2 regions of the Vibrio sp. Isolate22 genome follow, and region 2 is predicted to be linked to the other one. Evidence: predicted binding sites of a transcription regulator. Region 2 holds the regulator's gene; the other holds the start of a gene.
The links. The regulator CRP, encoded in region 2, controls carbon source genes, mostly activating them, when cyclic AMP is high. The targets are predictions, from matches to a motif close to TGTGANNNNNNTCACA.

Region 1 (4,370 bases), on a different contig from region 2:
TGATGATGACCGTTACCTATTTTTAGAGGCGATGTTGTCGTCGCAAGAATGTTTATATATCAGCTATGTTGGTCGTTCGATTCAAGATAATACTGAGCGAGTGCCGTCGGTATTGGTTTCAGAGTTGATTGAGTACTGTCAGCAAAACTACTGCCTAAGTGAAGATCAAGCGCTACCAAGTGATGATTCTGGTATCAAGCTGACTCAAGCGATCAGCTTTGAACACACCATGACGCCGTTCAGTCCGGCAGCTTTTACACAAGGTGATGCAAGCCATGTATTGAGCTACGCCAAAGAGTGGCTTCCTGCGGCTAACCGTTCCGGTGAACGCAGTGGGGAATTCAATCGCGCGTTGGATGACTATTTGCTTGGTGCGACTTATCCGTTAGAACTCGATTTGGTTGAGCTACAGCGTTTCTGGCGCTTGCCAGTGCAATACTTCTTTAATCGCCGCTTAAAAGTAGTGTTTGAGCCACCGCTTCCGGTAATGGAAGACGACGAGCCGTTCGTGCTTAATGGCTTGGAGAGCTTCCAGCTTAAGGATGCTCTGCTGCAAGTGCTGCTGGATAATCCTGAAGGGGCAGATGAAGCGGTTAGCCTGTTTGTTTCTGAACAAAAGGCACAAGGTCGCTTACCGGTTGGTGCTTTTGGTGATATCGAGTTTGAAACCAACCGTGTTCAAGCGGAAGATTTAGCCAAAGAGATTCGATTTGTAAGTGGGCAGCCACAGCAAGATCTCGAGGTAAATATTGAATTTGACGTGCTAGGCGAGGGTAAACCGGTTCGTTTGATGGGTTGGCTGACTCAAAATTATCAATCAGGCTTAGTACGCTTCCGTAGCGGTAAAATTCGTTCGCAAGACTACTTGGCTGCATGGATTGATCACTTGTGTTGCGCAGTGATGGAGCACGGCAAAACGACTCATATTATTGGCTACGACAGAAAAGAAGGTGTGGTACACCAAACGCTACAACCTATCGGCGATGCGCAGCAGGCGAAGGGTTTATTGGCAGAGTTGGTGCGATTGTTTTATCAAGGTATGACTGCACCATTGCCGTATTTCCCGAAAACCGCCTTGGCCGGCGTTGAAGCGGGCTTTAGCCGTGGTAAATGGGTCGATGATGAAGAGAAGTCGCTCAAGAAAATGGCCGATACTTTTAATGACAGCTTCGCTTTCACTGGCGAGGGTCGAGATACCTACATCTCACGTATTTGGCCTAAGTGGGATGATGAGCTGGCTGCTGAGTCACGTATGTATTCAACGCTTGTATTGCAGGCGGCAAGGTTGGCTGCTGCCGATCTGGAAGAGCAGGAGTAAGTGGCTGTGATCGACAAGATCAGTAGCGGATGCGCAGAGTCAATGAAAGGCGAAAGAGAGTCGCTGGTAAGCATTTGGGGTGCTTGCTTTCAGTGTGAAAGGAATCAAGGGAAGAGAAGCAAGGTACAGGAAATAAAGTGGCCGCCAGTAAATCATTATTAGTGTAGGGCGTTCGCTGTACGGCCACAGGTCAGAGGGACCATTATTCTGTGGTTCTAAGTAGGCAATGAGTATAAAACTCGAATCGCGCTCCTGAACTCGTGGGCGCATAGTAGCGAGGCGATCCGAATTGATCCGTGAGAGAGATCGCACTAACTATTAACAAATAAGCGTAGGACGTAAATTGAATGACGTTTTCCACGCTAGGTCACATTTGTAACAACATATTTATCAGAAGGCAGTAAGGCATGACGACCACAAGCAGTGTTCAGGTAATTGCTCCACAGACACTCAATACCATGACATTTCCACTTCATGGCGCGCGTTTAATTGAAGCATCGGCGGGTACAGGTAAAACATTTACCATCGCTGGCTTGTACTTACGCCTACTGCTCGGACACGGCACGGCAGCACCACAAGGTGAGCTTACAGAAGCTACCCGACATCACGAGCCGCTCACTGTAGATCAAATCCTGGTCGTGACTTTTACCGAAGCAGCAACCGCAGAGCTACGTGACCGTATCCGTGCTCGAATCCATGATGCTCGCATTGCGTTTTCTCGCGGGCAAAGTGCCGACCCAGTGATTGCTCCTTTGTTGCAAGAGATCGAAGACCATGCTGGCGCTGCGAAAACACTGCTCAATGCCGAAAGGCAAATGGACGAAGCGGCGGTCTACACCATTCACGGCTTCTGTCAGCGAATGTTGACTCAAAATGCCTTCGAGTCTGGCAGCCGATTTGATAATGAGTTTGTGACTGATGAAAGCCATCTCAAAGCGCAAGTGGTTGCCGACTATTGGCGTAAGCAGTTTTACCCGTTGCCTATTCAGCTAGCTGGTGAGGTTCGTAATATCTGGGGTTCACCGGCTGCATTATTAGCAGACGTCAATCGTTATCTGACGGGCTCTCCATTGAAGCTAACCGTCGATGCGATGTCAGGTGATTTGCAAACTCTACACAATCAGAACCTCGATAAAGTGAAGCAGCTCAAAGCGCTGTGGTGTGAGTCTGAAGCGGACTTTTTGGCTTTGATCTCAGGTTCAGATGTGAACAAACGTAGCTACACCAAGAAGTCTCTGCCGACATGGTTAGAAGCGGTGACAGCATGGGCGCAGAGCGACACTCATGATTATCAATATCCAGACAAGTTAGAGAAGTTCTCTCAAGCCACGTTAATTGAAAAAACACCGAAAGGCACTGCACCTCAGCACGCTGTTTTCGAAGCGATTGAAGATTTCTTAAATCACCCAGCTGATTTGAAGGCTCCGTTATTGGCGCACGCGATTACCCATTGTCGAACTATGTTAGCCAAAGCAAAACAGCAGAAGCAGTGGTTATCATTTGATGATCTACTGACTCAGTTATCTGCGTCGATTGATGTCGATGAACAATCCTTGCTGGTGGAAAGAATTCGCACACTCTACCCGGTTGCGATGATCGATGAATTCCAAGATACCGATCCACTGCAATACAGTATTTTTAGCCGAATCTATCTCGATAATCCGCAGTGCGGCTTGTTTATGATCGGTGACCCGAAGCAGGCTATTTACGGCTTCCGTGGCGCAGATATCTTTACCTATATCAAAGCGAGAAACCAAGTTAGTGCTCACTACACCTTAGGCACTAACTGGCGTTCAAGTGCCGATATGGTCAGCGCAGTAAACCAAGTGTTTATGAATTCGGATAGTCCGTTTATTTATGATCAAGACATTCCATTCTTACCCGTTGCTGCTAGTCCATCGGCTGATAAGCGCCAATGGGTTATGAATGGTGAGACTCAGCATGCACTCACCTTTTGGCTACAAGAGGCTGAAGACAAGCCGTTGCCAAAAGGCGAATATCACAAGGCAATGGCTGAGGCGACGGCGAGTCAAATTCAAACCATTCTGACCGCTTCTCAAAACCAGCAAGCCTATTTTGATAACGGCAAAAAACAACATGTCGTGAATGCGGGTGATATTGCTGTCTTGGTTCGAACCGGCAGTGAAGGTCGTCTGATCAAGAACGCGCTGTCTGAACAAGGCATTGCAAGTGTGTATTTGTCTAACAGAGACAGTGTATTTACCAGTTTGGTTGCGCAAGATCTTCAACGTCTGCTGCAAGCTGTGCTGACGCCCGAAAACGACCGTGCATTGCGAGCGAGTCTAGCCTCCGAGTTGTTTGCTCTGGATGCCGCATCATTGGATGAACTCAATAACGATGAAGTAGTGTGGGAAAATGTGGTTAATGAGTTTCGTGAGTATCGTAAGTTGTGGCTACAGCGTGGCGTGCTACCAATGTTGCGCAGTGTGATCAGCAAGCGACATCTCGCGGAACGCTTGCTGGAAGAAGAAAATGGTGAGCGCTCACTTACCGATTTAATGCACATAGGCGAATTGCTGCAACAGGCAAGGCAAGAGCTTGATAGCGACTATGGTTTGTTGCGTTGGTTGGCAGAAGCGATTTCCGATGCTCAAAATGGTTTAGGCGGCACTGAAGATGACATTCAACGTCTTGAATCAGAAAGAAATTTAGTTCAAATCGTTACCATTCATAAGTCGAAAGGTTTGGAGTATGACTTAGTATTCCTGCCATTTGTTGCGAGTTACCGAGAGGCGAGCGAAGGCAAATTCTACGACCATGATTCAGACACCACAGTACTGGATATTACCGGTAGTGACAGTGCCTTAGCCCAAGCCGATAAAGAGCGGCTAGCGGAAGACCTGCGTTTGATTTATGTAGCGCTGACTCGTGCGGTTTATGGCTGTTTCATTGGCATGGCGCCACTGCGCAAAGGGCGTTCAACTAAAGAGCCGACCGGCGTGCATTTGAGTGCGATGGGTTATTTGGTTCAAAACGGACAAGAGCAGGGGATTGCCGAATTGCATCAGGCTCTTGCAACCATTGAGGGCAA
Region 2 (4,370 bases):
GCTAAAGGTCTTGATGGTGTGCTATTCACGGGTAGTGCTAATACGGGTCACATCCTTCACCGTCAATTCGCGGGTCAACCGGGCAAGATGCTGGCACTAGAGATGGGTGGTAATAACCCTATGGTGATCAGTGACCAATACGGTGATGCAGACGCAACGGTATACACCATTATTCAATCAGCGTTCATCAGTGCTGGTCAACGTTGTACATGTGCTCGTCGCCTGTATGTTCCTGTTGGCGAGAAGGGCGATCTGCTACTCGATAAACTGGTCGCAGCGACGCAAAAGATTCGTGTTGATCAGCCATTCGCTGAACCAGCTCCTTTCATGGGGCCGCAAATTTCTGAAGCTGCCGCTAAGTTTATTCTAGAGGCACAAGCTAACCTGCAATCTCTAGGTGGTATCAGCCTAGTGGAGGCAAAAGCGGGCGAAGCAGCATTTGTTTCTCCAGGCATTATCGATGCAACCAACATTGCTGAGCTACCAGATGAAGAGTACTTCGGCCCATTGCTGCAAGTGGTTCGTTACCAATCGCTAGAGCAAGCGGTTGAGTTAGCTAACGACACTCGCTTTGGTCTGTCTGCTGGCCTGGTATCAACCGACGATGCTGAGTGGGAATACTTTGTTGACCATATCCGCGCGGGTATTGTTAACCGTAACCGCCAGCTAACAGGCGCAAGTGGTGATGCTCCATTTGGTGGCCCGGGTGCGTCAGGCAACTTACGTCCAAGTGCTTACTACGCAGCGGACTACTGTGCTTACCCAATGGCTTCAATGGAAGGTGGTGAAACTCAGCTGCCAGCCACATTTAGCCCAGGTATCGAGCTGTAGTTTAGATTGATATTAAGCTAAGGCTTATTCGATAGTTATGAGATAAGGGAGCGGCGTATCGCTTCCTTATTTTACCCACGCTCAGCATCAAAATTGGGCGGCAGATAATAATAGAACAAGTATGTCACAGGCTGATGGCTGCTGACTTTGTGTCTCAGTCTCTCCCTTTCTAATCCAAATCACTAGCTTGCTAGAACCTCTGACAAGGAGTCACCATGACGCCCGATCTACTCTTTAAATCACTATGGGACGATTACATTCATAGACTTTGCCCGTCGGCAGAGAAAGTACATCACTTGCTAAAAGAAGATGAAGCGCTGATCAATGATCACATTGCACTGCGTACTTTTAATGTTGCCCCTCTAGGTATTGAAACATTAGCTAAACCTTTCCTAGAACTAGGCTACAAAGCGTGTGGTGATTACTTGTTTGAAAGTAAGAAGCTAGTGGCTAAACACTACGAACACCCCGATCCAAAACAACCGAAAGTGTTCATTAGTGAGTTGAAGGTAGAAGAGTGTTCTAGTGAACTACAGCAGATCGTTGCCAAATTGGTTGAGCAGGTTGATGCAAGTAAGCTAGAGGGACATGAATTCCTATTTGGTGGCCGCCTCTGGGATTTGAGCTTCGCTGATTTCCAACTATTAGCGAAGGAGAGCGAATACGCCTCTTGGTTAGCGGCTCACGGTTACGGTGCTAACCACTTCACGGTTAGTGTCAATCAACTGAACAAGTTTGATGAAGTTCAGGCTGTGAATGACTACCTAAGTGATGCTGGCTTTACGATTAACGCATCTGGTGGTGAAGTGAAAGGCTCTCCAGAGGTGTTATTAGAGCAATCATCAACAATGGCAGACAAAGTGCCAGTGGCATTTGTGGAAGGCAATGAGATGATTCCTGGTGGCTTCTATGAGTTCGCTAAGCGCTATGCGATGGCCAATGGTGAGCTTTATACCGGTTTTGTTGCTGCATCGGCAGACAAGATCTTCGAAAGCACCAACGGGTAACGAAAGATACGATTACGGGTTTTGTCCTAGAAACTCGGATACGCTTCGCTTCGAGAATGTTTACAAGGCGAGAGCCTCATGTGTTCCATTCGTATCTCGTATCTCGTATCTTCTCTCAATAAAGAAAAAGCCACCAAATTCGCATTTGGTGGCTTTCATATTTTTGACTCAGTTAATCGAAATTAACGAGTGCCGTATACCACGATAGTCTTACCGTGTGCAGAAATTAGGTTCTGCTCTTCTAGCATCTTCAAGATACGACCTACTGTCTCACGAGAACAACCAACGATTTGGCCAATCTCTTGACGAGTGATCTTGATTTGCATGCCGTCAGGGTGAGTCATTGCATCTGGCTGTTTCGCTAGGTTTAGTAGCGTTTGAGCGATACGACCTGTAACGTCAAGGAACGCTAAGTCACCAACCTTTTGGCTAGTTACTTGTAGGCGGCTTGCCATTTGCGCTGAAAGACGCATTAGGATGTCTGGGTTCACTTGGATAAGTTGACGGAACTTCTTGAAAGAAATTTCAGCTACTTCACAAGGAGATTTAGCACGAACCCAAGCTGTACGCTCTTGGTCTTCTTCGAACAAGCCTAGCTCACCGATGAAGTCGCCTTGGTTTAGGTAAGAAAGAATCATTTCCTTACCTTCTTCGTCTTTAATAAGAACTGCCACAGAACCTTTAACGATGTAGTACAAGGTCTCTGCCTTTTCACCAGCATGGATCAAAGTACTTTTTGAAGGGTACTTATGAATATGACAGTGTGAAAGGAACCACTCTAATGTTGGATCGGTTTGAGGTTTACCTAGAACCATAATATCTCACTTCCTCTGCAGGGGATGCTTGCCGCTTTCCGTATTTTAGCTAAGCCTGAATTGACTTCTTAGGATAAGAGCACTCGGTGAGCGCTGCAAGCTATCTTGTGTTTCGTTTAAGAATAGTATCCTTTTTCAGGTACTATTTCTTGATTTTAATCGTGACCAAGCTACGATTTTTTACGCAAAATTGTGCACATGATCACGGTATGAAAAGTAATCAGCCAGAATGTCGTTTTGTTAACCTATTTTCCCGGTTTCGATGAGTTGTTGTAGGATTGGCCTCACAATGAGCTCCATAGCAAAACTCATCTTGCCACCTGGCACCACTAGGGTGTTATGACGGGACATGAAAGAACCATCAATCATGGCCAAAAGATACGGGAAATCGACGTTTTTGATGCCGCGCAAACGTATAACAACGAAGCTTTCATCTAAACTTGGAATCCCTTTGGCGTTAAGTGGGTTTGATGTATCTACGGTTGGGACACGCTGAAAGTTGATATGAGTACGCGAAAATTGCGGCGTAATATAGTTAAGGTAATCATCCATTGAACGAACAATGGAGTCCATTACTGCTTCACGTGAGTGGCCACGATCGCGAGTGTCACGAACGAACTTTTGAATCCACTCTAGGTTTACGATAGGAACCATGCCAATCAGCAGGTCGACGTGTTGAGAGACATTAATGTCACCATCAACCACACCACCGTGTAGACCTTCGTAAAACATCACGTCTGAATTTTCAGGGATATCTTGCCATGGCGTGAAGGTGCCTGGCATTTGATTATAAGGCACAGCTTCATCGAACGTATGTAGGTAACTACGTACTTTACCTGTACCTTCATTACCGTACTTACGGAAAAACTCTTCTAATGCTGCGAAGTCGTTGGCTTGTGGGCCAAAGTAGCTGATGTGCTTACCTTGCTCACGTGCCTTGCGGATCTCCACGTCCATTTCTGGTCGAGTGAAGCGGTGAAAACTATCCCCTTCAACCCAAGCGGCCTTCACGTCCATCATGTTGAACATTTTTCGGAAGGCTTCTGAGGTAGTGGTGGTGCCGGCTCCTGAAGAACCCGTCACCGCAATAATTGGATGTTTAGCGGACATGACAACCCTTGTCTTATGAGTAACTTACTTGTTAGCAATCGTTTTCCACTATAACACGGCTCTGTGTTAAGCGCAGCTTAGAAGCGTTTTGTGAGTTGGATATCAACGGTTTCGTGCAGTTCGGAAAACACGATATTGGCCTCACCAGAAGCTAATTGATGTTTCACTTGGTCAATCTTGTTTTGTAGAGAGATCTCCACGTCGCCGTAGTCTGTACCCTCACGCAGTACGAATTCTTTGATGAGGTTTTCCAGCGTATCAGGCTCGATGTCTTTCCATGGGATGATCATAAATACTTCTCTCTTTTATGTTCATTGATATGTTGATGAGTTTGTCTAGTGATGTTTTTAGTACAACCCCAATTAGGGGCTGCGCTATCTTATCAAGGTTTCACTTATATCTTTAGTAGGCTTAGCGTTATGCTGAACCTTGGATACTTTCATAGTAGGCAGGCAGCGCTTCTTCTAACCAAAATCTTGGTTTTAGCGTACTACCAGTAATGAACCCCACATGACCCCCTTTCTGGAACAAGCGATAATCGATGTTATCTGGCAGCACGAATTTAGGAATCACATCATCAGTCATGAAAGGATCGTCTTTAGCGTGG

Region 1: the regulator CRP is predicted to act here: its motif matches at 1,614-1,629, upstream of recB (exodeoxyribonuclease V subunit beta).

What each region holds. Positions count from the first base shown of each region.
Region 1 is NZ_JAKEUW010000006.1:28,198-32,567, reverse strand. Features, by position in the region: gene recC (exodeoxyribonuclease V subunit gamma) at 1-1,318, shown strand, start outside; gene recB (exodeoxyribonuclease V subunit beta) at 1,726-4,370, shown strand, end outside.
Region 2 is NZ_JAKEUW010000009.1:10,721-15,090, reverse strand. Features, by position in the region: gene astD (succinylglutamate-semialdehyde dehydrogenase) at 1-831, shown strand, start outside; gene L1D55_RS07520 (DUF1338 domain-containing protein) at 1,047-1,838, shown strand; gene crp (cAMP-activated global transcriptional regulator CRP) at 2,021-2,653, opposite strand; gene L1D55_RS07510 (phosphoribulokinase) at 2,894-3,763, opposite strand; gene L1D55_RS07505 (YheU family protein) at 3,841-4,053, opposite strand; gene L1D55_RS07500 (hydrolase) at 4,181-4,370, opposite strand, start outside.